DNA from 4 places in the Citrobacter sp. VF227 genome. Region 1 is predicted to be linked to each of the others. Evidence: predicted binding sites of a transcription regulator. Region 1 holds the regulator's gene; each other region holds the start of a gene.
What was found. The regulator PurR, encoded in region 1, represses purine synthesis genes. The targets are predictions, from matches to a motif close to CANGCAAACGTTTGCNTG.
Positions count from the first base shown of each region.

Region 2: upp (uracil phosphoribosyltransferase) is a predicted target of PurR. The motif match lies at 5,180-5,197, and genes of this name have one in related genera.
Region 3: raiA (ribosome-associated translation inhibitor RaiA) is a predicted target of PurR. The motif match lies at 4,695-4,712, and genes of this name have one in related genera.
Region 4: gltS (sodium/glutamate symporter) is a predicted target of PurR. The motif match lies at 2,768-2,785, and genes of this name have one in related genera.

Region 1 is NZ_JBRFVF010000001.1:239,149-246,838, reverse strand. Features, by position in the region: gene ACU8YC_RS01270 (MFS transporter) at 1-786, opposite strand, end outside; gene cydH (cytochrome bd-I accessory subunit CydH) at 962-1,051, opposite strand; gene purR (HTH-type transcriptional repressor PurR) at 1,349-2,374, shown strand; gene punR (DNA-binding transcriptional activator PunR) at 2,371-3,303, opposite strand; gene punC (purine nucleoside transporter PunC) at 3,417-4,622, shown strand; gene cfa (cyclopropane fatty acyl phospholipid synthase) at 4,913-6,061, shown strand; gene ACU8YC_RS01240 (riboflavin synthase) at 6,097-6,744, opposite strand; gene mdtK (multidrug efflux MATE transporter MdtK) at 6,962-7,690, shown strand, end outside.
Region 2 is NZ_JBRFVF010000001.1:1,500,676-1,508,365, forward strand. Features, by position in the region: gene ACU8YC_RS07360 (AI-2E family transporter) at 1-171, opposite strand, end outside; gene bepA (beta-barrel assembly-enhancing protease) at 398-1,861, shown strand; gene arsC (arsenate reductase (glutaredoxin)) at 1,874-2,233, shown strand; gene ACU8YC_RS07375 (DnaA inactivator Hda) at 2,268-2,969, opposite strand; gene uraA (uracil permease) at 3,065-4,354, opposite strand; gene upp (uracil phosphoribosyltransferase) at 4,451-5,077, opposite strand; gene ACU8YC_RS07390 (6-phospho-beta-glucosidase) at 5,261-6,691, opposite strand; gene purM (phosphoribosylformylglycinamidine cyclo-ligase) at 7,112-7,690, shown strand, end outside.
Region 3 is NZ_JBRFVF010000007.1:184,231-191,920, forward strand. Features, by position in the region: gene ACU8YC_RS19800 (DUF2799 domain-containing protein) at 10-384, opposite strand; gene aroF (3-deoxy-7-phosphoheptulonate synthase) at 600-1,670, shown strand; gene tyrA (bifunctional chorismate mutase/prephenate dehydrogenase) at 1,681-2,802, shown strand; gene pheA (bifunctional chorismate mutase/prephenate dehydratase) at 2,847-4,007, opposite strand; Phe leader region at 4,030-4,155, opposite strand; gene pheL (pheA operon leader peptide PheL) at 4,107-4,154, opposite strand; gene raiA (ribosome-associated translation inhibitor RaiA) at 4,258-4,596, opposite strand; gene bamD (outer membrane protein assembly factor BamD) at 4,866-5,603, opposite strand; gene rluD (23S rRNA pseudouridine(1911/1915/1917) synthase RluD) at 5,735-6,715, shown strand; gene yfiH (purine nucleoside phosphorylase YfiH) at 6,712-7,443, shown strand; gene clpB (ATP-dependent chaperone ClpB) at 7,573-7,690, shown strand, end outside.
Region 4 is NZ_JBRFVF010000005.1:296,980-304,669, forward strand. Features, by position in the region: gene recG (ATP-dependent DNA helicase RecG) at 1-1,363, shown strand, start outside; gene gltS (sodium/glutamate symporter) at 1,406-2,611, opposite strand; gene xanP (xanthine/proton symporter XanP) at 2,837-4,228, shown strand; gene ACU8YC_RS17705 (AsmA family protein) at 4,350-6,026, shown strand; gene ACU8YC_RS17710 (PTS transporter subunit EIIC) at 6,290-7,690, shown strand, end outside.

The DNA.
Region 1 (7,690 bases):
GTCAGCCAGCTTGCCGCCAAAATAGTTACCGATTGAGAAGCCCACGCCAATCAGCACCAGCATACCGGTCACAAATGCTGGTGTGGCATGAGTGATAGTGTGCAGCACCGGTGAGATGTAGGTATAAAGCGTGAACATCGCCCCTGCTCCCAGAACGGTCGTCAGCAGAGCCGACAGCACCTGAGGACGCATAAGTACCGCCAGTTCGCTGCGGACATCCGGACGCTCTCCCGCCCCGCCTTTGGGTAATGAGAAGAACAGACTGACCATGGCGATAACGCCGAGCCCTGCCGTTGCCATGAACGACATGCGCCAGCCGATGCTTTCACCAAGCCAGGTCGCCGCCGGAACGCCGCCAATATTGGCAATGGTTAACCCCATAAACATGGTTGCCACGGCACTGGCCTGTTTATGTTTGGGCACCACACTTGCAGCAACCACAGAGCCAAGGCCGAAAAATGCCCCGTGATTAAGACTGGTCAAAATGCGTGATAACATCAGCGTGGAGTAATCCGGTGAAATCGCCGAGAGGACATTACCCAACGTGAAAATCGCCATCAGGAAAATCAACGCATTACGTCGCGCACGATGAGACAATAATAATGTCATCAGCGGAGCCCCCACCATCACGCCAACCGCATACGCGCTGATTAACATGCCGGCGGCCGGAATCGAAACATCCACTCCTTTGGCTATGACGGGCAATAATCCCATTGGCGAAAATTCGGTGGTGCCAATGCCAAACGCTCCGATCGCCAGCGCCAGTAAAGGATAATTGAGTTTCATATTGCGACTCCGTAACGTCGAGCCGTGGCGCGACATAAAATAAGAGTCAAAAGCATGACATTGATCGCAAAATTAATAAAGTTAACAAAATTGCAAAAGACTTTTGCTTATTCGCAAACAATAGAAGAGATAGACGAGCGGAAAGAGTGAGGGAGAGCTAACTCCCTCGAGGAAATTAATGCAGCGCTGCGGTCAGGCCACCCGCGACGATCAAACCCAGAACAATAATGGTAGTCACTAACGAAAATTTCAGATCGGTGCTCATCAAGTTTTCTCCTTTTTATTCCCACACAAAAAGTGATATTGCGCATTTTTACACACTTGAAAGCAAAAATCTCTCACGATTTATATTGATAACTGCTTTTAACTCTTCCCCTTTTCGTTAAGATCAGACAAAATTCCACGCTTACTTGATTAGCGTACCGGCCATTGACCCCTTCCTGACGTTCCGTGTCGTTTTCCCGGCGTGCCGCAACCCTTACGTTGCGCTAAGGGTGTGTGAAGGCAAACGTTTACCTGGAGTATTCTCAGGAGCTTAGGATATGGTCTGGAGTGAGATGTAATGGCAACAATTAAAGATGTAGCGAAGCGAGCAAACGTTTCCACTACAACCGTATCACACGTGATTAACAAGACGCGCTTTGTCGCGGAAGAAACGCGTAATGCTGTCTGGGCGGCAATCAAAGAGCTGCACTATTCTCCGAGCGCAGTTGCGCGCAGCCTGAAGGTGAATCACACCAAGTCTATTGGCTTGCTGGCCACCAGCAGTGAAGCGGCCTATTTCGCTGAAATTATCGAAGCCGTTGAGAAAAACTGTTTCCAGAAAGGCTATACCCTGATTCTGGGTAACGCATGGAACAGCCTTGAAAAACAGCAGGCTTATCTGTCGATGATGGCGCAAAAGCGCGTTGATGGTCTGCTGGTGATGTGCTCTGAGTATCCGGAGTCGCTGCTTTCGATGCTCGAAGAATACCGCCATATCCCGATGGTCGTCATGGACTGGGGCGAGGCCAAAGCCGACTTTACCGATACCGTCATTGATAATGCCTTCGAAGGTGGTTACATGGCGGGTCGGTATCTGGTCGAACGCGGTCATCGTGAGATTGGCGTGATCCCAGGCCCAATGGAACGTAACACCGGAGCCGGGCGTCTGGCTGGCTTTATGAAAGCGATGGAAGAAGCGCTGATAAAAGTACCGGACAACTGGATTGTCCAGGGGGATTTTGAGCCTGAATCCGGCTATCGCGCCATGCAGCAAATTCTGTCACAGCCGCATCGTCCGACCGCCGTCTTCTGTGGTGGCGATATCATGGCGATGGGTGCGCTGTGCGCCGCTGATGAGATGGGACTGCGGGTACCGCAGGATATCTCGCTTATCGGCTACGACAACGTGCGCAACGCCCGTTTCTTCACGCCGGCTCTGACGACCATTCACCAGCCTAAAGATTCGCTCGGTGAAACGGCCTTCAATATGCTGTTAGACCGTATCGTGAATAAACGCGAAGAGTCGCAATCTATCGAGGTGCATCCGCGTCTGGTAGAGCGTCGCTCCGTTGCCGACGGCCCGTTCCGCGATTACCGTCGTTAAGACCGTTGTGCGGGAGCCTCATCTGGCTCCCGCAGCCACTCTTTGTTCAGCGTTTCGCTATCCCCTAAATAGTCCAACAGCCAGCTCAATGCAGGTGACGTATCGTTCTGTTGCCATGTCAGACAGCATGCGGCATCAGGAAATGGATTTTCCAGCTGTAGCGCGACCCACTTGCCGCTATCGATCCACGGTTTGGCAAAATGCGTCGGTACCATGCCAACACACAACCCTGCGGATAAGCAGGTAGCGGAAGATTCCCAGTCAGGCACCACGACACGTTTTTGGTTATCCAGCAGCCAGGTAATGCGTTTTGGCAGCGTACGGGAAGTATCTTCACGCACCAGCGACGGCCAGTTGCGCAACGTGTCGTCGCTAAGCGGCCCAGGCATTGACGCCAACGGATGATGGCTGGCCACCACGCAACTCCAGCTCAGCATTCCCATGTCGCGAAAGGTATAGCGTCCCCCCACCGGAATCGCCTGCGTGGCGCCAATTGCCAGCTCAACGCGACCATCGGACAGCGCATCCCAGACGCCGTTAAACACTTCCTGAAAAACCAACAGTTCCACATCATCAAAATGACGATAGAAATCCACGATCATCTGTCGGGTGCGATCCGGGCGAACAATGTTATCTACCGCAATCGCCAGCTGTCCGCGCCAGCCGTTGGCAATTTGCTGACATTGCTGGCGGGTGATCTGCATTTTTTTGATAACAGAGCGGCCTTCTTTGAGAAACCACGCACCGGCAGGCGTCAACTCCACATCCCGATGACGTCGCTCAAAAAGCGGCACCGCCAGCCACTCTTCCAGCTGACGTACGGTGTAGCTTACCGCTGAGGGTACACGGTGCAACTCCTGCGCGGCCGAACTAAAGCTGCCATTACGCGCAACCGCATCAACCACTTCAAGTGAATATTCCGACCACATATTCTGCCTGCAAAAAATTTGAAATCAGTAAGCAAATATTAGCGTTTCACAGCAAGAATTACACTCACTACACTCAGCGGCATTGTTCTACTGCTAAAAAAAGAGAAATGATGATGCAACCTGGGAAAGGGTTTTTAGTCTGGCTGGCGGGTCTTAGCGTGCTCGGCTTTCTGGCAACGGATATGTATCTGCCCGCCTTCGCCGCAATTCAGTCCGATCTGCAAACGCCTGCATCAGCCGTCAGCGCCAGCCTTAGCTTGTTCTTAGCCGGTTTTGCCGTGGCACAGCTTCTGTGGGGGCCACTTTCCGACCACTACGGCCGCAAACCTATTTTGTTGCTGGGTTTATCTATCTTTGCTCTGGGTAGTCTGGGCATGCTGTGGGTTGAAAACGCCACAGGCCTGCTGGCGCTGCGTTTTGTTCAAGCCGTTGGTGTCTGTGCGGCATCGGTAATCTGGCAGGCGCTGGTCACTGATTATTATCCGTCACAAAAAGTAAATCGCATCTTTGCCACCATTATGCCGCTGGTCGGATTATCTCCGGCATTGGCGCCGTTGTTAGGCAGTTGGATCCTTGTACATTTTTCCTGGCAGGCCATTTTCGCCACCCTGTTTGCCATAACCCTAATTCTGATGCTTCCTGCCCTGCGCTTAAAACCAACGGCTAAAGCGCGCGACGACAGCCAGGATAAACTGACATTCGCCACCCTGCTACGCTCGAAAACCTATCGCGGGAACGTACTGATTTATGCCGCCTGTTCCGCGAGCTTCTTCGCATGGCTGACGGGCTCCCCGTTCATCCTCAGCGAAATGGGCTACAGCCCGGCAGTGATTGGCCTGAGCTATGTACCGCAAACCATCGCCTTCTTAGTCGGCGGTTACGGCTGTCGCGCTGCGTTACAAAAATGGCAAGGTCGTCAACTGCTGCCATGGTTACTCATCCTGTATGCGATTAGTGTCGTTGCCACCTGGGCTACCGGCTTTATTCACCATGTTGCGCTCGCTGAAATCCTGATCCCATTCTGCGTGATGGCGATTGCCAACGGTGCCATCTACCCTATCGTTGTCGCTCAGGCATTACGCCCGTTCCCGCAGGCGACCGGACGAGCAGCCGCATTGCAGAATACGTTGCAGTTGGGTTTATGCTTCCTGGCAAGCCTTGTGGTTTCCTGGCTGATCGCCACCCCGCTGCTCACCACTACCAGCGTGATGCTGACTACGGTGCTACTGGCGGCCGTAGGGTACAAAATGCAATCACAGAAAGCTGGCACCCCTCAAACAGACGACCGTGTGCAAATTGTCCACGGAGAGTCTCACTAATAATTACCGCGGGCTATTAATTAGCCCGCTAACAATTATATGTTGAATCATAAAAAATTCAGGCCTATACTGATTTCCGGTTTTTAAAAAAACGATAATTTTTATGCGGTAACGGGAACAAGAACGTTCTCGTATTCCCACGGATGGTCTTTTCGGCAAGGGTTCCTCCCTTCCTCTGTTCTACGTCGGATTATAGATTCACGGATTAATTTCGTGAGATTTCTCACACAGCCCAAAAAAGCGTCTACGCTGTTTTAAGGTTCTGATCACCGACCAGTGATGGAGAAGCTATGAGTTCATCGTGTATAGAAGACATCAGCGTACCGGATGATAACTGGTACCGCATCACCAGTGAATTGTTAAGCCGTGCAGGCATCGCCGTTAATGGTCCGGCACCGGCAGATATTCGCGTTAACAACCCTAGATTTTTCAAGCGCGTATTGCAGGAAGGATCGTTAGGTTTGGGTGAAAGTTATATGGATGGCTGGTGGGAATGCGACCGGCTGGACATGTTTTTTAGTAAAGCCCTGCGCGCCGGTCTTGAAAACCAACTCCCCCGCCATTTCAAAGATACACTGCGAATTGCAGCGGCTCGCCTGTTTAATTTGCAGACCAAAAAACGTGCGTGGGTTGTCGGCAAAGAACATTACGATTTAGGCAACGATCTCTTTTCCCGCATGCTCGACCCTTATATGCAGTATTCCTGCGCCTACTGGAAAGATGCCGACACACTGGAATCTGCCCAGCAGGCGAAGCTGAAAATGATTGCCGAAAAACTGCAGTTGCAGCCAGGAATGCGGATACTCGATATAGGCTGCGGCTGGGGTGGCTTGTCCCAGTTTTTGGCATCACAATATGGCGTAAGCGTGGTAGGCGTGACCATTTCTGCAGAACAACAGAAAATGGCGCAAGCGCGTTGTGCGGGGCTGGATGTCACCATTTTGCTGCAGGATTATCGCGACCTGAACGACAAATTTGATCGCATTGTCTCCGTCGGCATGTTTGAACATGTAGGACCGAAAAATTACGCGACCTATTTTGACGTAGTCGATCGCAATTTAAAACCGGACGGTCTCTTTTTGCTGCATAGCATCGGTTCTAATAAAACCGACAATAACGTTGACCCGTGGATCAATAAATATATCTTCCCGAACGGCTGTTTACCGTCAGTTCGCCAAATTGCCAACGCCAGCGAGCCGCATTTTGTGATGGAAGACTGGCATAATTTTGGTGCGGATTACGATACCACCCTGATGGCCTGGCACGAACGTTTCATGAGTTCCTGGCCTGAAATCGCCGATAATTACACCGAGCGCTTTAAACGGATGTTCAGCTATTACCTGAACGCTTGCGCAGGCGCATTTCGCGCTCGCGACATTCAGCTATGGCAGGTGGTTTTCTCCCGCGGAGTTGAACACGGCCTACGCGTTCCCCGCTAATTATTATCGCCCCCGTGCTAACGGGGGCTTTACTCTCAGGCTCCTGCTTCACCTGTGACGTTGCTGATAGCGCTTTCTCGCGCCGCCAGCACACGCTCAACGGTATCAACCACCGCCTGCGTTTGCGGATCGATTTCGATATTGACCCGCGCACCCAGTTTTTTCTTGCCAAGCGTCGTACGCTCCAGGGTTTCCGGAATCAAATGCACGCAAAAGCGTGTCGGTGTGACTTCGCCTACCGTCAGGCTGATGCCGTCAATACCGATAAATCCTTTGTACAGGATATATTTCATCAGTGACGGATCCTGAACTTTAAACCACACCTGGCGATTGTTTTCTGAGGTCAGAATTTTCGATACTTCGGCAGTAGTCATAATATGGCCCGACATTAAATGCCCGCCGATTTCATCACTGAATTTTGCCGCGCGCTCAACATTGACCAAATCTCCGACCTTCAGATCCCCCAGATTTGTGATACGCAACGTTTCTTTCATCAGATCAAAGCTTATCTGGTTACCGTTGATTTCGGTGACCGTCAGACAGCACCCATTGTGGGCAACCGATGCGCCGGTCTCAAGCGCATCCAGCATATATTCAGGTAACTCCACAACATGCGTACGAAAATTTGGTTTTTCATCAATAGACACCAATTTCGCGGTGCCCTGCACAATACCCGTAAACATACTTCTAACTCCTGAACTCAATTAAGACATCTCTGCACAGCACAATAGCAGGTGGAAATTCAGGTTGCCAGCGATGCGCCGCTACTGCCTGTTTTTTCACTGGAGAATTACGTATTCCTCGCTACAATAGACTGAAATTTCCCCAGCTTTTTCTCCTTGCTGCCAGATAAGGCGGCTTTTTTAGTCTCTCAAATAACAACAATATAGTGGTGTACACGTGCAAAAGTATGTAAGTGAAGCGCGTCAGTTATTAGCTCTGGCAATTCCGGTGATTCTTGCGCAAATCGCTCAAACTGCAATGGGATTCGTTGATACCGTCATGGCGGGTGGATACAGCGCCACGGACATGGCTGCCGTCGCTATTGGAACGTCCATCTGGCTGCCAGCTATTCTGTTTGGCCATGGACTGTTACTGGCTCTGACGCCGGTCATTGCGCAACTCAATGGTTCCGGACGCCGCGATCGGATTGCCCATCAAATACGTCAGGGATTCTGGTTGGCGGGTAGCGTCTCCGTTCTGATTATGATCGTGCTATGGAACGCAGGCTACATTATTCGCTCCATGCATAACATCGACCCGGCTCTGGCGGATAAAGCCGTTGGCTATCTTCGCGCGCTGCTGTGGGGCGCACCGGGGTATTTGTTCTTCCAGGTAGCCCGTAACCAGTGCGAAGGTCTGGCCAAGACCAAACCCGCGATGGTGATGGGATTTCTCGGCCTGCTGGTGAACATTCCGGTTAACTACGTTTTCATTTATGGGCATTTAGGCATGCCGGAACTGGGCGGCGTGGGTTGTGGCGTCGCTACGGCAGCGGTTTACTGGGTAATGTTTATCGCGATGCTGTCTTACATTAAACGCGCACGCTCAATGCGCGACATCCGTAATGAGCGTGGTTTCCAGAAGCCGGACACCGCAGTAATGAAGCGTCTGGTGCAATTGGGTTTA
Region 2 (7,690 bases), 1.3 Mb from region 1:
CACCGTTGGCCACTCAAGCAGATACGCCAGCACTATGGCGACCAGTAGCGGCGCCAGAAGACCGCTAAAGAAGAACAGGATGCCAAAACCGGCAACCAGAATAATCAGCAGGGCAATGGCTTCGGGGTCGCTAAAGCGGCGACGATACCATTGCATCAACATTTCGAGCATAAAACCCTTCCATGAACCCAATAGCGGGATTGCGATCCCGAATTGTATCGAAATGTCACAAAAAAGACTTCGCTTTTTATGGCTGATTACGCAAAGTGAAAAGACATTTTTCCTGGGTGTTCATCGTCAGGTTTCGCAGTTACACTCCCTAAGCTTGCGGAGTGTGAACGATACTTCACGGCATTGGTCAAATGGCTATCTCAAAAAAGAATACAGGACAGAGGTTATGTTCAGGCAGTTGAAAAAAAACCTGGTTGCTACCCTCATTGCCGCACTGACTATCAGTCAGGTCGCGCCCGCATTTGCAGACACCGCGGACACCCTGCCTGATATGGGAACCTCGGCAGGGAGTACGCTTTCCATAGGACAGGAAATGCAGATGGGCGATTATTACGTACGCCAGCTGCGCGGTAGTGCGCCATTAATTAACGATCCGTTGCTGACCCAATACATTAATTCTCTGGGTATGCGTCTGGTCTCGCACGCCGACTCGGTAAAAACGCCCTTCACCTTCTTTTTGATTAACAACGATGAAATCAACGCCTTTGCTTTCTTTGGCGGCAACGTTGTCCTGCACTCCGCACTATTCCGCTATTCCGATAACGAAAGCCAGTTAGCATCGGTCATGGCGCACGAAATCTCCCATGTCACTCAGCGCCACCTGGCACGTGCAATGGAAGATCAGAAACGCAGCGCGCCGTTAACGTGGGTTGGAGCGTTAGGTTCAATTTTATTGGCGATGGCCAGCCCGCAGGCGGGTATGGCTGCGCTGACCGGTACGCTGGCAGGTACACGTCAGGGTATGATTAGCTTTACGCAACAAAATGAACAAGAAGCAGACCGTATCGGTATTCAGGTACTGCAACGTTCGGGCTTTGATCCCCAGGCCATGCCAACGTTCCTCGAAAAACTGCTCGATCAGGCCCGTTACTCTTCGCGTCCGCCGGAAATTTTGCTGACTCACCCCCTGCCTGAAAGCCGTCTGGCGGATGCCCGTAACCGCGCCAACCAGATGCGTCCGGTTGTCGTCCAATCATCGGAAGATTTTTATCTTGCTAAGGCGCGAACATTGGGCATGTACAACTCAGGTCGTAACCAGTTGACCGATGACCTGCTGAGTAACTGGTCGAAAGGCAACGTACGTGAACAACGTGCCGCCCAGTATGGGCGTGCATTGCAGGCGATGGAAGCCAGCAAATATGACGAGGCGCGTAAAGCGCTGCAACCGCTGCTGGCGGCGGATGCAAACAATGCCTGGTATCTCGACCTGGCAACGGATATCGATCTCGGCCAGAAGAAAACCAGCGACGCCATTAACCGGCTGAAAAACGCCCGTGACCTGCGAACCAACCCGGTACTGCAGCTTAACCTGGCGAATGCGTATCTACAGGGCGGACAAGCCAAAGAAGCGGCAACCATCCTGAATCGCTATACATTTAACCATAAGGATGACCCTAACGGTTGGGATCTGTTAGCGCAAACGGAAGCCAACCTGAACAACCGCGATCAGGAGCTGGCGGCGCGCGCTGAAGGGTATGCCCTCGCCGGACGTCTGGATCAGGCGATTTCGATGCTCAGCAGCGCAAGTTCCCAGGTGAAACTGGGCAGTCAACAACAGGCCAGATACGATGCCCGTATCGACCAGCTACGCCAGCTGCAAGAACGCTTTAAACCGTACACCAAGATGTAACAGGAAAGAAAAATGTCCGACGCGATTAAAATCTACCATAACCCACGCTGCTCCAAGAGCCGTGAAACACTGGAATTACTGAAGTCCAACGGCGTGGATCCGGAAGTGGTGCTATATCTGGAAACCCCGGCTGACCCCGCGACCCTGCGTGAACTTCTGCAGATGCTGGGCATGTCCAGCGCGCGTGAGCTGATGCGCCAGAAAGAAGATCTCTATAAGTCACTTAACCTGGCGGACAAAAACCTGAGTGAAGATGCGCTGATTCAGGCAATGGTAGAAAACCCGAAACTGATGGAGCGCCCCATTGTGGTTGCCAAAGGCCAGGCACGAATTGGACGTCCCCCGGAGCAGGTACTGGAAATCGTCGGTTAACCTGAAACCTGCCGCAGTCTTTTGGCTGCGGCGCTTACAGCTTCAGTATCTCTTTTACGAACGGAATGGTCAGCTTACGCTGGGCGGTGATTGATGCATGATCAAGTTGATCCAGCGTCATAAACAGCGTACGCATTTCCCGATCCAGACGCTTAAGCAGAAAGCGTCCCACATCTTCCGGCAGTTCAAACCCACGTAGCCTGGCGCGTAATTGCAACGCCTGCAGTTTATCTTCATCAGAAAGCGGCTGTAGCTTATAGATTTGCCCCCAGTCCAGGCGCGAAGCGAGATCTGGCAGCCCCAAATTGAGCTGCCTTGGCGGGCGATCACCGGTGATCAGCAGCCGAGTTTTCCCCGACTCCAGGATGCGATTGTAGAGATCGAAGATCGCCATTTCCCATAGCGAATCGCCGGCCACGCATTCGATGTTGTCGATGCAGACCAGCGACAAATGCTCCATACCGTCAAGCACCTCGGGGACGAACCAGGTGCGCTTATCAAGCGGCACATAGCCTACCGCATCGCCCCGCGCAGACAGTTCCGCACAGGCTGCATGCAGCAAATGGCTACGGCCAGCGCCTTCACGCGACCAAAGATAAATATACCCGCTATGTTCCTGACGCAGCACATTTTGCAGTGCAGCCAGTAAAGAGGAGTTATCCCCCGGCCAGAAACTTGCGAAAGTTTCGTCGTCAGGCAGATAAAGTGGCAAAGAGAGCTGTGCCGGTGTGTTCAGAGATACCTCAACCCAGGATTTCATAAAATCGCGTTGAGTTTAACACAGAAATGCGTCGCGATAGAACCGGGCAGCGTCGCCGCCCGGTCAAAGGTTTACTGTTGCTCAGTGTCGGCATCTTTGGCGTCAAGCACCACTTCTTCCGGACGCAGCAGGCTGATAACTTTGAAAATCAGGCTCAGACAGACACCCACAATAGTCGCCAGCGCCATGCCTTTCAGCTCAGCAGCACCGATGTGAACTTTCGCGCCGCTGACGCCGATGATCAAAATAACCGAGGTCAGGATCAGGTTCTGTGCTTTGTTGTAATCAACTTTTGACTCGATTAGCACGCGAATACCGGAAGCACCAATCACGCCGTACAGCAGCAGAGATACGCCGCCCATGACCGGCAGTGGAATGATTTGGATCGCCGCAGCCAGTTTACCCACGCAAGAGAGCAGAATGGCGAAAATCGCCGCGCCACCAATAACCCAGGTACTGTAAACGCGGGTAATCGCCATAACGCCGATGTTCTCGCCGTACGTGGTGTTCGGCGTAGAACCGAAGAAGCCGGAGATCACCGTCGACAAGCCGTTAGCAAACATAGAACGATGCAAGCCTGGATCGCGAATCAAATCTTTTTTTACGATATTCGCCGTTACCACCAGGTGCCCGACGTGTTCAGCAATAACCACCAGCGCCGCAGGCAGAATGGTCAGAATAGCGACCCATTCAAAGCGCGGTGTGTAAAACGTTGGCAGAGCAAACCAGTGAGCCTGCGCTATCGGCGTGGTGTCCACGACGCCCATCACGAAGGAGAGCGCGTAACCGGCCAGCACCCCAATCAAAATCGGGATAATCGCCATAAAGCCACGGAACAGTACGGAACCAAATACCGTCACCGCCAGCGTCACCATTGAGATGATGATGGTTGTTGAGTCTGGCGCTTGTCCTTCAGCAGGCAGTAATCCCGCCATGCCCGCAGCGACCCCAGCCAGCTCCAGACCGATGACGGCAACGATTGCGCCCATAGCCGCAGGCGGGAACATTACATCCAGCCAGCCAGTACCGGCTTTCTTAACAATGAATGAAACCAGGCAGAAAAGGATGCCACACATAATGAAACCGCCCAGCGCCACTTCATACCCTAGCGGCAGCAGCAGCAGAACCGGGGAAATAAACGCGAAACTGGAACCGAGGTAAGCCGGAATTTTACCTTTACAAATAAAGAGATACAGTAACGTACCAATGCCGTTAAACAGCAGAACGGTAGCAGGGTTGATATGAAACAGGACTGGCACCAGTACCGTTGCGCCAAACATGGCGAACAGGTGCTGCAAACTAAGCGGGATTGTCTGTAAAAGCGGCGGTCTTTCACTCACCCCGATAGCACGGCGCGTCATAGTGTTTTCCTCTGAGTGTTGTTTGTTATTAGCGATTGGGTTGTTTTATTCAAAAAAAAGCCGACTCTTAAAGTCGGCTTCTTTTTATTTATTCATTTACTTGGTACCAAAAATCTTATCGCCGGCATCGCCGAGCCCAGGAATAATGTATCCGTGCTCGTTCAGTCCCTGATCGATGGAGGCGGTGTACAGCTCGACATCCGGGTGCGCTTTTTCCAGCGCCGCGATACCTTCCGGCGCGGCAACCAGTACCAGTACTTTAATGCTGCTGCAGCCTGCTTTTTTCAGCAGGTCGATGGTAGCGATAACCGAACCGCCGGTTGCCAGCATCGGGTCAACGATCAGCGCCATACGCTCATCAATGTTAGAAACCAGCTTCTGGAAGTATGGAACCGGCTCCAGCGTCTCTTCATTGCGGTACATACCTACCACGCTGATACGCGCGCTTGGAACGTTTTCCAGTACGCCTTCCATCATGCCCAGGCCCGCACGCAGAATTGGCACAACGGTGATTTTTTTACCTTTGATTTGGTCAACTTCAACCGGACCATTCCAGCCTTCAATGGTCACCTTTTCGGTTTCCAGACCAGCGGTTGCTTCATAAGTCAGCAGGCTGCCAACTTCCGAGGCGAGTTCACGAAAGCGTTTAGTGCTGATGTCGTTTTCACGCATCAGTCCCAGCTTGTGTTTGACGAGTGGGTGTTTGACTTCCACGATCTTCATACTCTTCTCCTTTCCTCAGACGAGTGGCAACCACAAAAAAAATCGCCGGATTATACCGCTTTTCGTCTCTGGCGCAACACTGCATACGCTTGATATGGATCAACCAAAATCGTTTGCGTCCGGATGATGAGTATAAAACAAGCCCCGCTTTGAGGTCGGGGCTTATTGTCAACACTATGAATTTTAAATATTTTCAGCGTTGCTCTGGATGACGTTTCGATACCAGGAAAAAGATTTCTTCGGCGAGCGTGCTAATGTCCCACTCCCGTCATTATTTTTATCAACATAGATAAAACCGTAGCGTTTTTTCATCTCCCCCGTCCCGGCCGAGACTAAATCAATACAGCCCCACGGGGTATAGCCCATCAGATCCACGCCATCTTCCACCACCGCTTTTTTCATTTCGCGGATATGCGCGGCCATATAGTCAATACGATAGGAATCATCCACCGAGCCGTCGGCCTGCTGCACGTCAATCGCACCAAAGCCGTTTTCTACAATAAACAGCGGCAGTTGATAGTGATCCCAGAACCAGTTCAGGGAATAGCGCAAACCGACCGGATCAATCTGCCAGCCCCAGTCCGACTTCTGCACGTACGGGTTAGAAACCAGGCTTTTCGACTCATCGTAATCCAGCTGTGGATTATCTGCCGTAGCCTGCGTCGCGAAAGACATATAATAACTAAAGCCAATGTAATCAACGCAGCCTTCAGTCAGTACCTGGCGATCTTCCTCGGTGATATCAAGTAAAAAGCCACGGCGTTCGAAATAGTTCATCAGATGCTGCGGATACTTGCCGCGCACGTGTACGTCAGTGAACCAGTAGCGGCGGTGCATGGCGTTCATCGCCATCATCATGTCATTCGGCGCACAGGTCAGCGGATAAATTGGGCACATCGCAATCATGCAACCAATTTGCAGCGCCGGATTTATCTCACGTGCGGCCTTTACTGCCAGCGCGCTCGCTACCAGCTCATAGTGCGCCGCCTGGTACATGACCGGTTCGCGATCTTCACCGGGCAGGTATTTCAGACCAGAGTTAGTAAAGGGCGCGAAGTCTTCGTGATAATTTGCCTGATTGTTAATCTCATTAAACGTCATCCAGTACTTCACTTTGTGCTGGTAACGAGTGAAAACCACCCGGGCAAAACGGACAAAAAAGTCGATCAGCTTACGGTTGCGCCAGCCGCCATATTCCGTCACCAGATAGTAGGGCATCTCGAAGTGCGACAACGTAATCACCGGCTCAATGCCATATTTCAGACATTCGTCGAACAGATCATCATAGAACTGCAGGCCAGCTTCGTTGGGTTGCGCTTCGTCGCCTAAGGGAAAAATCCGCGTCCAGGCAATAGAAGTACGAAAACATTTAAACCCCATTTCGGCAAACAGCTTTATGTCGTCTTTATAGCGATGATAAAAATCGATGGCATCGTGGTTAGGGTAATTTTTACCGGCAATGACACCGTCAGTAATTTCACGCGCCACACCATGCGCCCCCGCCGTCATGACATCGGCAACGCTAATTCCTTTACCGCCCTCCTGCCAGCCACCTTCCAGTTGATGAGCAGCGACAGCGCCACCCCACATGAAATCTGCTTTAAATCCTGACATCCCCTTCCCCTATCGTGATGAGTCTGCGCAAAACGCTCTATACCCGTCATACTTCAAGCTGCATGTGCGTTGGCTTTTCTCGCTCACTCCAGTTACGTACTTATGTACGCTCCTGGAGATTCGCTGCGTCGCCGCCTTCCTGCAACTCGAATTATTTAGGGTATAAATGAGGTTCGTAACAGAAAACAGAAACCGGTTTCAGTACGATACTGTGCATTCCGCTGGCAGGTTTCAAGCACAAGACTGTACCCGGTTTCATTTTCGTGGCGCAGTTCAAACAAATAGATAAATGATTGTAAGATGCTGAAAAAATCAGCAGATAAAACTTGATGCAGAGCAGGCTCGCAAACGTTTGCTTTCCCTGTTAGAATTGCGCCGAATTTAACTTTTACTGCAAGTAAACATGTGGGGAAGCAGGCAGTGACCGATAAAACCTCTCTTAGCTACAAAGATGCCGGTGTTGATATTGATGCAGGTAATGCTCTGGTTGATCGAATCAAAGGCGTAGTAAAGAAAACGCGTCGTCCGGAAGTTATGGGTGGTCTGGGTGGCTTCGGTGCGCTGTGCGCATTGCCGCAAAAATATCGTGAACCGGTACTGGTTTCCGGCACTGATGGCGTTGGCACAAAACTGCGTCTGGCAATGGATCTGAAACGTCACGACACTATCGGTATTGACCTTGTCGCTATGTGCGTGAACGATCTTGTCGTTCAGGGTGCTGAGCCGCTGTTTTTCCTCGACTACTATGCGACCGGCAAACTGGATGTAGATACCGCAGCCAGCGTCATTAACGGGATTGCCGAAGGTTGTCTGCAGTCTGGCTGTGCACTGGTCGGCGGGGAAACGGCAGAAATGCCGGGGATGTACCACGGCGAAGATTACGATGTGGCGGGCTTCTGTGTTGGCGTCGTCGAAAAATCAGAAATTATCGACGGTTCTAAAGTGGCTGACGGCGACGTACTGATTGCGCTCGGCTCCAGCGGTCCGCATTCCAACGGC
Region 3 (7,690 bases), on a different contig from region 1:
ACTCATTGTTTAATTTAATCTTATTGAGGCGGAGCCTTCATTTGATCCTTTTTGCCAGGCATTATGTAACTGGTCTACATTTTCGACCGTATCACAACTTTGGGGAAAGGTTTTCCCGGCCAGCCCCCTGGCGTAAACAAAATCCTGCTGGCAGATTTTACGTTGCCCCTCGGCGAAACCCTTAAGATATTTCGTACGATCGACGTCGGGATCATTGAAGTTGTCGGCAAGAGTTTCATTATCTTTAACGGCATAGCCCGAAATGGCATCTTGTATACCGGCATCGTACCAGTCGGTCCCTGTCCAGGTGGGGGCGTGGGTATAGGGATCTATTTGACAACCGCTAAGAAGGAATAGAAATAAGGTGCTGATGAGTTGCTTCATTGCCCGTGCTCCCTTGTTTTTTTAAGCATAGCGGATTTGAATATTGAATGGTGTAAATTTAATTGTACGCTCTTAGCGGCTTTTTCTGCTGATAAATTGCGTGTTGTAAATTAAAATTTACGGATTGTGGATTGAAATCTTTACCTGTTGTGGTATCGTTATTTCCTCCTCGCTGAGGATTAACTATCGCAAACGAGCTAAACAGGATCACCATCATGCAAAAAGACGCGCTGAACAACGTACATATTACCGACGAACAGGTTCTGATGACTCCGGAGCAGCTGAAAGCTGAATTTCCGCTGAGCCAGGCGCAAGAAGCGCAAATCTCCCAGTCGCGTAAAATCATTTCAGATATTATCTCCGGTCGCGATCCGCGTTTGCTGGTGGTATGTGGTCCATGCTCCATTCACGATCCTGAAATGGCTATTGAGTACGCTCGTCGATTTAAAGCCCTTGCCGCAGAGGTCAGCGATAGCCTCTACCTGGTGATGCGCGTCTATTTTGAAAAACCCCGTACCACCGTCGGCTGGAAAGGGTTAATTAACGATCCTCACATGGATGGCTCTTTTGATGTTGAAGCAGGACTGAAAATTGCGCGTCAACTGCTGCTTGAACTGGTGAATATGGGACTGCCGCTGGCAACTGAAGCGCTGGATCCAAATAGTCCGCAATACCTGGGCGATCTGTTTAGCTGGTCCGCAATCGGAGCCCGTACCACGGAATCGCAGACTCACCGCGAAATGGCTTCCGGTCTTTCCATGCCGGTCGGCTTTAAGAATGGTACTGACGGTAGTCTTGCGACCGCCATTAATGCCATGCGAGCGGCGGCACAGTCGCACCGCTTTGTTGGTATTAATCAGGCCGGGCAGGTTGCGCTGTTGCAAACTCAGGGGAATCCGGACGGTCACGTGATCCTGCGTGGTGGTAAAGCGCCGAACTACAGTCCGGCAGATGTCGCCCAGTGCGAAAAAGAGATGGAGCAGGCGGGACTACGACCTTCTCTGATGGTAGATTGCAGTCATGGTAACTCCAATAAAGATTACCGCCGCCAGCCTGCCGTGGCTGAATCTGTGATTGCACAAATCAAAGATGGCAATCGCTCGATCATTGGCTTGATGATCGAAAGTAATATTCACGAAGGCAACCAGTCTTCTGAACAGCCGCGCAGCGAAATGAAATACGGCGTGTCCGTAACCGATGCCTGTATTAGCTGGGAAATGACGGATGCGCTGTTGCGTGAAATTAGCCAGGATTTAAACGGTCAGCTGTCGGCGCGTGTAGCATAAGAGGTTGGTTATGGTTGCTGAATTGACCGCATTACGCGATCAAATTGATGAAGTCGACAAGGCGTTGCTGGACTTACTGGCACGCCGCCTGGAGTTGGTTGCCGAAGTCGGTGAAGTAAAAAGCCGCTTTGGGCTGCCGATCTACGTACCGGAGCGGGAAGCCTCTATGCTGGCCTCCCGCCGGGCAGAGGCGGAAGCTCTGGGCGTGCCACCGGACCTGATTGAAGATGTGTTGCGTCGGGTTATGCGTGAGTCCTACTCCAGCGAAAATGACAAAGGGTTTAAAACACTTTGTCCTTCTCTGCGCCCGGTGGTGATCGTCGGTGGCGGTGGTCAGATGGGACGTCTGTTCGAAAAAATGCTCACCTTGTCAGGTTACCAGGTGCGGATCCTGGAACAGCAGGACTGGGATCGCGCGCCGGAGATCGTCTCTGATGCCGGCATGGTGATCGTCAGTGTGCCGATCCACGTCACCGAGCAGGTGATCGCCAAATTACCGCGCCTGCCTTCTGACTGTATCCTGGTGGATCTGGCTTCGGTGAAAAATGGTCCTTTGCAGGCGATGCTGGCGGCGCACGATGGCCCGGTGGTGGGATTGCATCCGATGTTTGGTCCGGACAGCGGCAGTCTGGCCAAGCAGGTCGTCGTCTGGTGTGACGGACGTCAGCCGGAAGCTTATCAGTGGTTTCTCGAACAGATTCAGGTGTGGGGGGCGCGGTTGCATCGGATCAGCGCCGTTGAACACGACCAGAATATGGCGTTTATTCAGGCACTACGTCACTTTGCGACTTTTGCTTACGGTCTGCATCTAGCGGAAGAGAATGTTCAACTGGAACAGTTGCTGGCGCTCTCTTCGCCGATTTACCGCCTTGAGCTGGCGATGGTAGGACGTCTGTTTGCCCAGGATCCGCAGCTCTATGCTGATATTATTATGTCGTCTGAGAGCAACCTTGCGCTGATCAAACGCTACTACCAACGTTTTGGTGAGGCGATCGGTTTACTGGAGCAGGGCGATAAGCAAGCGTTTATCGACAGCTTCCGTAAGGTGGAGCACTGGTTTGGCGATTACGCTCAGCGCTTTCAGAGCGAAAGCCGTACGTTGTTGCGCCAGGCTAACGATAGCCGCCAGTAAATAGAATGCCGGATAATCTTAGCGCTATCCGGCATTATAAAACGTTAGCTCGGATCGACCGGCACCACATTTTCACTTGGATAGCAGCCAAGTACTTTCATCGAACGCGTAATCTCACCCAGTTCCTTCAATGCTTTTTGCATCTGAGGCGATTCCAGGTTGGCCTGAATATCCAGGTAAAACATCTCTTCCCACGGATTGCCGTGAATTGGGCGTGACTCCAGTTTGGTCATAATCAGATTATGGTTGCGCAATACCAGCAGCGCTTCAACCAGCGCACCCGCCTGTTGTCCTGTCGCCATCAGCAGCGTGGTTTTTGCCGGAACCTGGTCAGAAACATTGATTGCTTTGCGCGCCAGTACCACGAAGCGGGTGATGTTTTGCGTCTGGTTAGCTTCAATGTGCTCAAGAACCTGCAAACCATACAGTACGCCTCCGGCTTCGCTCCCCAGAGCCGCCACGCGCGGCGAGTTAGCCTGCGCAACTTTTTCCATTGCCGCAGAGGTACTTTCGGTGTACTCAATCTTCCAGTGTGGATGGCGACTCAGAAATTTGCTGCACTGCTGGAACGGCTGCGGATGGCTGTAAACCGTTTCAATAGTCTCGAGATCCGTTGTGCCGGATACCAACACACAGTGGTCAATTGTGATGGTCATCTCGCCAACGATAGACAGGCTGGTGTGTTGTAGCAGGTCGTAAACGTCGTTAATCCCGCCGGAACTGGTGTTTTCAATCGGAACCACCGCGTAGTCAGCTTGTCCGGTTTCAACCTGATTAAAGATATCGGCAAATTTTGCGCAGCCGCTTTCAATAAATTGTTCAAAGTGGCGGGCGGCATACTGACGGGCGGCGAGGTGAGAATATGAACCCTTTGGGCCGAGGAAGGCTACGCGCGCAGAGTGCGGATTGATTTTGTTCAGATGCTGCTGGAGCAGTGCCTGTTGTGTCAGGACGGAGTCTTCGATAATCAGCTGGAACAGGCGAGTAATATAATGAGCATCAAGATGATGTGCTTTGCCAAGCTGAATCAGGCGGTCTAACAGGTCGCGCTCACGGTCGATATCACGAACCGGACGATGCGAAAGCAGTTTTGCTTTGCCAACTTCTACGGCCAGTCCACGTCGCTCAGCCAGCAGGGCCAGTAATTTTTCATCCAGCGTGCTGATCTTATCGCGCAGCGCCAGCAATGGGTTTTCCGATGTCATAGTGTTGCCTTTCTTGTTATCAATAAAAAAGGCCCCCCGTGGTGGGAGGCCTTATTGTTCGTCTTCGCATTCTTTATCACACGACGAAACGCCTCCCATTCAGGGGAAGGTAAAAAAGAATGCGAAGAAGAACGGGACAAGTTTCATGTAATTTTCCTTTGGCTATATCAGTAAAGTACCCGTACTGTTTTCACCATGTCAACAAAAAACGCGCCCGAAGGCGCGTTGGCGATACACTCAATGTAAGGGACTACTCTTCTTCTGCTTCGACGAAGTTGGCGTCTTTTACTGAAGCTGTTGCACGACGGGCTTCGCCTTTGTGCTGCACTTTATTGAGCTGCCGTTCCAGCTTGTTGATCAAATCGTTAATTGCGGTGTACATATCCTCGTGTTTTGCGCTGGCGACCAGATGTCCGTTCGGTGTATTGATGGTGGCATCAGCAATGAAACCCTGTGGCTCCTTAGACAGAATGATATGTGGATTAATCAGATGAGTTTGCCATTTTTCAAGTTTGGCGAGACGGTCTGCGACATGCTGGCGAATTGCCGGAGTAATTTCCATTTGTTTACTGGTAATGTTCATTGTCATAAATTTTACCTCTTGTCTTTCCCGTCTTGGTGATTCCAGCATACCGTTCCTAATGTCAAAATGTGTGATTTAAATCACATTATTTTGTCGCTTTTTGTCAAGAAAACCTTTTTGTGAGGCACAGCAGGAACAGGCGATATTTTACTTGAGGAATACCAGAAAGCAGGCCATATTTGATGAGATGCGTTGCAGCTAAACCGCTTCAGTTGTGGCGTTAACGGATAAAAAAACGGCAGCCCAAGGGCTGCCGTTTTGCATTCTGAGGTAAATCAGGTATTGCTGCTGTTAGCGGCAATGATTTTCGCTACTTTTTCTGCCTGCGCATTCATCTGCATCTGGCGATAAGCTTTTTCCATTAACGGCAGAGCATCACGTGTTGCCTGAGTATCAGGGTAGTCGCGTAGCATACCTTCCACACGGTTTACCACAGCGACCCATGCTCCGCGGGCAGTGTAGTATTGCGCAACGGAGTATTCATACTTCGCCAGACGGTCCTTCAGGAATACCAGACGTTTGGTGGCGTCAGTAGTGTACTGGCTGTTCGGATAGCCACGTACCAGTTTGGAAAAGTCATTAAACGCAGCTCGGGCGTGTTGCGGATCGCGATCGCTGCGATCAACACCAAAGAACCCTTGCAGTGCGCTATCGTCCAACGCCATATTGGTCAGGCCACGCATATACATGACATAATCAATGTTAGGGTGTGTCGGATTAAGACGGATAAAACGATCGATGGCAGCCTGAGCAAGCGGCAGATCGGCGTTTTTGTAGTAGGCGTAGATGAGATCTAATTGCACCTGCTGAGAATACGGTCCAAATGGATAACGGTTATCCAACGCTTCCAATTGCGTTATTGCCTGTTTCCAGTTACCGTCCTGCAGCTTTTGCTGAGCAGTCGCGTAGATTTCATTTGGCGGATTATCGGGCACCTCTTCCTTTGAACCAGAGCAACCCGCCAAAAACAGGCTCAACGTGGCTGCTGCCACCAGATATTTCATGCGCGTCATGACGTTTTGACTTTCCTCAAAATGTATTACGGGAGATTCTCTGTTCCTGCTCCCGGTTAAGACCAGCTACAATAGCACACTATATTAAACGGCAAAGCCGTAAAACCCAACGTTAAACGAAGAAGCAGTTTATGGCACAACGAGTAGAACTCACCGCAACAGTCTCCGAAAATCAGCTCGGTCAACGCTTAGATCAGGCTTTGGCCGAATTGTTCCCTGATTATTCACGATCGCGCATAAAAGAATGGATCCTTGATCAGCGCGTGCTGGTAAATGGCAATCTTTGCGATAAACCGAAAGAAAAAGTGTTGGGTGGAGAACGCGTCTCCATCAATGCAGAAATTGACGAAGAGGTGCGTTTTGAACCTCAGGATATCCCGCTGGATATCGTTTATGAAGATGACGACATTCTTGTCATCAACAAACCCCGTGATCTCGTGGTGCATCCGGGCGCCGGTAATCCTGATGGCACGGTCTTGAATGCATTGCTGCATTACTACCCGCCGATCGCGGATGTTCCTCGTGCCGGTATTGTGCACCGTCTGGATAAAGACACGACGGGATTAATGGTGGTGGCAAAAACCGTTCCTGCGCAAACGCGACTGGTGGAGTCGCTGCAGCTGCGTGAAATTACCCGTGAGTACGAAGCCGTGGCGATTGGTCACATGACGGCAGGCGGAACCGTTGAGGAGCCGATTAGCCGTCACCCGACTAAGCGTACGCACATGGCGGTACACCCGATGGGGAAACCTGCGGTGACGCACTATCGCATCATGGAACACTTCCGTGTGCACACGCGTCTGCGGTTGCGTCTGGAAACCGGACGTACGCACCAGATCCGCGTGCACATGGCGCATATCACCCATCCGCTGGTGGGCGATCAGGTCTACGGCGGTCGTCCGCGTCCACCGAAAGGCGCTTCTGACGAATTTATCTCCGTATTGCGTAAGTTCGATCGTCAGGCGCTGCACGCGACCATGCTGCGTTTGTATCATCCAATTTCCGGTATCGAAATGGAATGGCACGCGCCAATTCCACAAGATATGGTGCAGTTGATTGAAGTGATGCGTGCTGATTTCGAAGAACATAAGGATGATATTGCCTGGCTATGAGTAAGCTAATTGTCCCGCAGTGGCCGATACCGCAGGGTGTCGCGGCGTGTAGTTCTACTCGTATTGGCGGTGTCAGTATGTCGCCTTACGATTCGCTGAATCTGGGTGCCCATTGCGGTGATAACCCGGAGCATGTTGAGGAGAACCGCATGCGGCTGTTTGCTGCGGGCAATCTGCCTGCAAAACCCGTCTGGCTGGAACAGGTCCACGGTAAGGACGTTCTGAAACTGACTGGCGAGCCTTACGCCTCCAAACGTGCAGATGCTTCATACAGCAACATGCCGGGCACCGTGTGTGCGGTGATGACGGCTGACTGTTTGCCGGTGCTGTTTTGCAATCGCGCAGGAACGGAGGTTGCGGCGGCCCATGCGGGTTGGCGAGGATTATGCGCAGGTGTGCTGGAAGAGACGGTGGCGTGTTTTGCCGACAAACCTGAAAACATTATCGCCTGGCTAGGCCCTGCGATTGGCCCGGACGCGTTTGAAGTGGGAGCAGAAGTCCGCGAAGCGTTTATGGAGAAAGATCCGCAAGCGGACATCGCATTTGTCCCGCGTGATGACAAATATCTGGCGGATATCTATCAGCTTGCGCGCCAACGTCTGGCAAATGTCGGTGTGGAGAACCTTTACGGCGGCGACCGTTGCACCTTCAGCGAAAGTGAGACGTTCTTCTCTTATCGTCGCGACAATACCACGGGGCGTATGGCAAGTTTTATTTGGCTGATATAACCTAAAGAATCAAGACGATCCGGTACGTGTAATTTTCTTTTCACATAATTCAGGTCATTAACCTTGAATAATTGAGGGATGACCTCATTTAATCTCCAGTAGCAATTTTGACCTGTTATGGGAGGAGTTATGCGTCTGGATCGTCTTACCAATAAATTCCAGCTTGCTCTTGCCGATGCCCAGTCACTCGCATTGGGGCACGACAATCAATTCATCGAACCACTTCATCTAATGAGCGCCTTGCTGA
Region 4 (7,690 bases), on a different contig from region 1:
CGCCGGGGCGCAGCGTTTTCATGCCCAGCCGCTGAGCGTAAACAACGCGCTGAAAGATAAGCTGCTGGCGGCGCTACCGTTTAAACCGACTGGCGCACAGGCCCGCGTTACCGCTGAGATCGAACGTGATATGGCACTGGATGTCCCGATGATGCGCCTGGTACAGGGCGATGTCGGCTCCGGTAAGACCCTGGTCGCGGCGTTAGCCGCCCTGCGCGCTATCGCACATGGTAAGCAGGTTGCGCTGATGGCACCCACCGAACTGCTTGCTGAACAGCATGCGAATAACTTCCGTAACTGGTTTGCGCCGCTGGGCGTTGAAGTGGGCTGGCTGGCAGGTAAACAGAAAGGTAAAGCGCGCCAGGCGCAGCAGGAAGCTATCGCCAGCGGTCAGGTGCAGATGATTGTCGGCACGCACGCAATTTTCCAGGAACAGGTGCAGTTCAACGGACTGGCGCTGGTTATCATCGATGAACAGCATCGTTTTGGCGTGCATCAGCGTCTGGCGTTATGGGAGAAAGGCCAGCAGCAGGGTTTCCATCCGCACCAGCTAATCATGACTGCCACGCCAATCCCGCGCACGCTGGCGATGACCGCTTATGCCGATCTCGACACATCGGTCATTGATGAGCTCCCACCAGGACGTACGCCCGTCACTACGGTGGCGATTCCGGACACCCGCCGCAGCGACATCATTGATCGCGTACGCAACGCCTGTACCCACGAGGGGCGCCAGGCATACTGGGTCTGTACGCTGATTGAAGAGTCTGATCTGTTAGAAGCTCAGGCAGCAGAAGCGACGTGGGAAGAGCTTAAAATTGCGCTGCCAGAACTCCATATTGGCCTGGTACACGGCCGAATGAAGCCAGCCGAGAAACAGTCGGTAATGGCGGGATTTAAGCAGGGTGAACTGCATCTGCTGGTTGCTACCACGGTGATTGAAGTGGGTGTGGACGTGCCCAACGCCAGCCTGATGATTATTGAAAACCCGGAGCGCCTGGGCCTGGCCCAGTTGCATCAGCTACGTGGCCGTGTAGGTCGTGGCGCGGTGGCCTCCCACTGCGTCCTGCTCTACAAATCACCGCTGTCAAAAACCGCGCAAAAACGCCTGCAGGTTCTGCGCGACAGCAACGACGGGTTCGTTATTGCGCAAAAAGATTTGGAGATTCGCGGTCCCGGTGAGCTCTTGGGTACTCGCCAGACTGGAACGGCAGAATTTAAAGTCGCGGATTTACTGCGCGATCAGGCTATTATCCCGGAAGTTCAGCGCATTGCTCGCCATATTCACGAACGATATCCGCAACAGGCCGTAGCGCTAATAGAGCGCTGGATGCCGGAAACCGAACGCTACTCCAACGCATAGTCAATTCGGAGTGTCGGCGGATGTTACTCCGCCGCACAACCATTATTGCGCAAAAATCGGCAACAACAGATACAGCTTAATCACCAGCGCATTGACGATATCGATAAAGAACGCGCCCACCATCGGCACCACCAGAAACGCCATATGGGATGGCCCAAAACGTTCGGTAATTGCCTGCATGTTGGCAATCGCCGTTGGCGTCGCGCCGAGGCCAAAACCGCAGTGCCCGGCTGCCAGCACAGCGGCATCGTAGTTCTTACCCATCATGCGCCAGGTGACGAATATTGCGTACAGCGCCATGAAAATGGCCTGAACAACCAGGATTGCAAGCATCGGCAGGGCCAGAGAAGCCAGTTCCCACAGCTTCAGACTCATCAGCGCCATCGCCAGGAACAACGACAAACTTACGTTACCCAGCACCGAAACCGCACGCTCGAACACCCGATAAAAGCCCAGTAATGCCAGACCGTTACTGAGGATCACCCCAACAAACAGCACGCAGACAAAGGTCGGCAGTTCCAGCACCGTTCCGACCAGCATTTGCGCAACGATTTTTCCCACCGTCAAACAGATAGCGATCAGCGCGATGGTTTCAATCAACACCAGCGAAGTGATCATGCGCCCGACATCCGGCTTTTCAAACGCGGTCGGCACGGCCTGATCATCCGGTATGCCATCTGGCGTAGTGGAGTGTTTGACCAGATAGCGCGCCACCGGACCGCCAATCAGTCCACCTAGCACCAGGCCGAACGTTGCGCAAGCCATCGCCACTTCAGTCGCATTGGCGAAACCATAGCGCTCAATAAACAGTTTGCTCCACGCGGCTCCGGTTCCGTGTCCGCCTGAGAGGGTTATCGAACCGGCGATCAGACCCATCAGCGGATCCAAACCCAGCAGGGTCGCCATACCAATACCGATAGCGTTTTGCATCAGCAGCAGGCCAACAACCACAATCAGAAAGATACCCACCACGCGGCCACCTGCGCGCAGGCTGGCAATATTGGCGTTCAAGCCGATGGTAGCGAAGAACGCCAGCATCAACGGATCGCGCAGGGTCATGTCGAAGTTCACTTCCCAGCCCATGCTTTTTTTCAACACCAGCAGCGCAATCGCCACCAGCAACCCACCAGCGACAGGTTCAGGAATAGTGTATTTTTTCAGAAATGAGACAGACTGGACGAGCTTACGTCCGAGCAACAACACAAGGGTTGCCGCAACCAGTGTTGATAACGTATCGAGATAAAACATTTACAGCTCCATTAGTGCGTTTAGCACAATCACGCACGATGCATTTCAGACCGATTTTTAGCTCTTATTGAGTTTTCGGGGTGGATTTTAAGCAGAAAATGATGAAAAGTTATATAAAAATGTTTGTTTATCCGTTTTAAATATTAAGAATACCCACTAGCAAACGTTTGCTTTTCAGCCCTGGTCAGATAAAATCACCGCTTTTCCACCATGGGATTGCCTCTGATGTCCGTTAACGCCGTAGAGTCAACAAATGCGCAACCGGTTGCGCAGACTCACAACAGTGAACTGATTTACCGTCTTGAAGATCGCCCCCCGCTAGCCCAGACCCTGTTTGCCGCCTGTCAGCACCTGCTGGCCATGTTCGTCGCGGTGATCACCCCTGCTCTGTTAATTTGCCAGGCGCTCGGTTTACCGGCTCAGGATACTCAACACATTATCAGTATGTCGCTGTTCGCTTCCGGCGTAGCCTCTATCATTCAGATCAAAGCCTGGGGGCCGGTCGGCTCGGGACTGTTATCCATTCAGGGCACCAGCTTTAACTTTGTTGCTCCACTGATTATGGGTGGTACGGCGCTAAAAACCGGTGGCGCAGATGTTCCAACCATGATGGCGGCGCTGTTCGGTACGCTGATGCTGGCAAGTTGCACTGAGATGGTTATCTCACGCGTACTGCATCTGGCACGTCGTATTATTACTCCGCTGGTCTCAGGCGTGGTGGTGATGATTATCGGCCTGTCGCTGATTCAGGTAGGTTTGACGTCGATTGGCGGCGGCTATGCCGCAATGAGCGACAACACCTTTGGCGCACCGAAGAATTTACTGCTGGCTGGCGTGGTGCTGGCACTAATCATCCTGCTTAACCGTCAACGCAACCCTTACCTGCGTGTTGCGTCATTGGTGATTGCGATGGCGGCAGGGTATCTGCTGGCCTGGTTTATGGACATGCTGCCGCAAAATACCGCGCCGGTAAGTCAGGACCTGCTGATGGTGCCAACACCGCTGTATTACGGCCTGGGCATTGACTGGAGCTTACTGCTGCCGCTGATGCTGGTCTTTATGATTACCTCGCTGGAAACTATCGGTGATATTACGGCTACCTCCGATGTCTCCGAGCAGCCGGTTTCTGGTCCGCTATACATGAAACGCCTGAAAGGCGGCGTACTAGCGAACGGTCTGAATTCATTTGTTTCCGCCGTGTTCAATACCTTCCCAAACTCCTGTTTTGGTCAGAACAACGGGGTTATTCAGTTAACGGGCGTTGCCAGCCGCTATGTTGGTTTTGTGGTGGCGCTGATGCTGATCGCGCTGGGTCTGTTCCCGGCGGTCAGCGGTTTTGTACAGCATATTCCTGAGCCAGTACTGGGCGGGGCAACGCTGGTAATGTTCGGTACTATCGCCGCATCCGGCGTGCGTATTGTGTCCCGCGAACCGCTAAACCGTCGTGCGATTCTGATTATCGCGCTGTCGCTGGCCGTCGGTCTGGGCGTTTCCCAGCAGCCGTTGATCCTGCAGTTCGCCCCGGACTGGGTGAAAAACTTGCTCTCTTCCGGCATTGCTGCAGGCGGTATTACCGCTATCGTTCTGAACCTGATATTCCCTCCAGAGAAGCAATAAGCAAAATGCGGCGTTGATTCTGAATCGACGCCGCTGTAACGCTCTTTCACCATTCCCGCCTTGAGCATTCCATCTAAATCGTGCATAACTTGATTATGTGCACTTCGCAGGATGGAAGACCATGAAATTTATTGGAAAGCTGCTTCTTTACGTGCTGATCGCCCTTGCAGTGGCGATCCTCGGCCTTTATTTTCTACTGCAAACACGCTGGGGCGCAGAGCGCGTCAGCGCCTGGGTTTCACAGAACAGCAGCTACCATCTGGCATTTGATGCCATCGATCACCGGTTTTCTTCCCCTTCCCATATTCTGCTGGAAAACGTCACCTTTGGCCGGGATGGTCAGCCCGCCACGCTGGTCGCCAAAACGGTCGATATCGGACTGAGCAGCCGCCAAATCACCGACCCGCTGCATGTCGACACCATTTTGTTGCAAAACGGCACGCTGAATTTGTCCCAACAAACCGCACCGATGCCGTTCCAGGCCGATCGCCTGCAGTTACAGGATATGGCGCTTAACAGCCCCGGCAGCGAATGGACCCTGAGCGCACAGCGCGTTAACGGCGGCGTCATGCCCTGGAGCCCTGAGGCGGGTAAAATTCTCGGCAGCAAAGCGCAAATTCAGCTTAGCGCCAGTTCATTGACGCTGAACGACGTCCCGACGACCAACGTATTGATTGAAGGCAGCATCGACCATGACCGGGTGACGCTAAGCAATATTGGCGCGGACGTGGCGCGTGGGGCATTAACCGGTGTAGCGCAGCGCAATGCCGACGGTAGCTGGGTAGTGGAGAATCTGCGTCTGAACGATATTCGGTTGCAAAGCGACAAATCGTTGGCCGATTTTTTTGCCCCGTTAAGCACCATTCCTTCCCTGCAAATTGGTCGTCTGGAAGTGACGGATGCCCGTCTGCAAGGCCCTGACTGGGCGGTTACGGATCTCGACCTGAGCTTGCGCAACATGACCTTCAGCAAGGACGACTGGCAAACTCAGGAAGGAAAATTGTCAATGAACGCCAGTGAGTTTATCTACGGCTCGTTGCACTTCTTCGATCCGATTCTGAACGCTGAGTTCTCGCCGCAAGGTATTGCGCTGCGCCAGTTCACTACCCGCTGGGAAGGCGGTATGGTCAGAACGTCGGGTAACTGGCTGCGCAACAACAAAGCGCTGATCCTCAATGATGCCGCCATCGCCGGTCTGGAATACACGCTGCCGGAAAACTGGAAACAGCTGTGGATGAAACCCCTACCCGCCTGGCTAAATAGCCTGACGCTGAAGAAATTCAGCGCCAGCCGTAATCTGGTGATTGATATCGATCCGGACTTCCCATGGCAGCTCACCGCGCTGGACGGCTATGGTGCCAACCTCGGGCTGGTACAAAACAATCAGTGGGGGATCTGGAGCGGCAGCGCCACCCTCAACGCCGCGGCCGCCACGTTCAACCGCACCGACGTGCGTCGTCCTTCGCTGGCGCTGACGGCGAACAATAGCACCATCAATATCAGCGAACTGAGTGCCTATACCGAAAAAGGGCTGCTGGAGGCCACCGCCAGCATTTCGCAGTTGCCTCAGCGCCAGGCTCAGATCAGCCTGAACGGGCGCGGCGTGCCAATGACGATTCTGCAACAATGGGGATGGCCCGCACTGCCCCTTTCCGGCGACGGTAATATTCAGCTTACCGCCAGCGGCAATATTCAGGCCGATGCGCCACTCAAGCCAACGGTCAACGGCCAACTGCATGCAGTGAACGTGGAGAAACAGGAAGTAACGCAGCAGATGCAGGGTGGTGTGACGAAGTAACCAGGGCGAGGCGTTTACGCCGCCCTCGGGGTTGGCTCGGAGCCGCCCCGGCGCCGCCGCGCCTGGCCGAGCGACATACCAAATAGAGATAACCGAGCACGGAGCTCGCACAATCAATCCCCTCCGAAACCTGTTTTCATTTCCTGCCAGTTTGTGCCTATTCTTCGCAACAGGTTCCGCCCTTCAGCCATCCTTGCTATAACTCACTTACTGGAAGTGCATATCTATAATTAAAAACGCCCTACATTTAAGGAACCTCTATTATGTCTGGAATACGCCAACGTATTCTGGAGAATATGCAAACATTCTCCAGAGCGATGATAGGAGCAGTATTGTTTCTTCCTGTTATCGGTTTGATTCTGGCTTTAAGTTCAGTTCTTACTAATCCGACTTTGTTTTCCGAAACCGGTTTTTTTCACCAAATTGGTCAGCTATTAGGGGATACATTCTGGCCCTTATTTGGCAATTTGGGTTTGTTATTCTGCGTAGGCATTAGCTACGGCTTGGCAAAAGATAAAAAAACTGAAGTCGCCCTGGTTTCAGTAATGTGCTTCATTATGTTCCTCGGTGCCAACCACTCGTGGCTGGAGTTTACCGGTGGCATTGCCGAAAAAATTAACGGTGAATATTACGGCACCGGGCAAACGCAACTTCTGGGCTTTGTTGTTGTTGATATGGGGATATTTTTAGGAATTATTCTCGGCTGCACCATTGCCTGGGTACACAACAAGGTATCAGCCATTGAACTGCCCGGAGCCCTCTCAATGTACGGTGGTGCAAAACTGACACTTGTCACGATGACCCCCATCATTATTGCTTACGCGGTTGCTTTTACCTGGTTCTGGCCGTTCATGACGCATGGTATCGCCGCTCTCACCGGTTTTATGAAAAATGCAGGTGTTGCCGGAGTCTTTGTGTACGGCTTCTTTGAGAAATTCCTGATTCCAACCGGTCTGCACCACTTCGTCTGGTCGCCGTTCCAGTTGACGCAGATTGGCGGTACGCTGAGCGTCGATGGGCAAACGGTTTCCGGCACTCAGGCCATTTTCCTCGCCTATATGCGGCATCCGGATCTCACCCCGGTAATGAACGATGCGCTGCGTTTTTCACAACAGGGAATGACCACCATCTTTGGTCTTGCGGGCGCCTCACTGGCCTTCTATCACACGGCAAAGCCAGAAAAAAAAGTACTGGCGAAAGCCATTCTGCTGCCTGCGATCATTACCTCTATGCTCACCGGGATCACGGAGCCGATTGAGTTCACCTTCTTATTTGTATCACCGCTACTGTGGGTGATTCACGCCGCGCTAACTGCCGCCTCGCAGGCTATCTGCGATGTATTCACCGTCAGACCGTGGGGAGCATCAGGGCTGATTGAATTTATTATCTATAACCTGCCGCTGCCGGTGTCGTTAACGCGCTGGCCGGGTTACATCCTGATTGGCTGTGGTCAGTTCGCGGTTTATTACCTGATATTCCGTACTCTGGTTCTGAAGCTGAATCTTAAAACGCCGGGGCGTGAAGACGATGATGATGTCAAACTTTATAGTAAAGCAGAGTATCGAGAAAAAATAAAAGCCACAACCAAGATGGGAAATAGTACCACTGACGATATTATTCAGGGCCTTGGTGGTAAAGAAAATATTATTTCAGTAGATAACTGT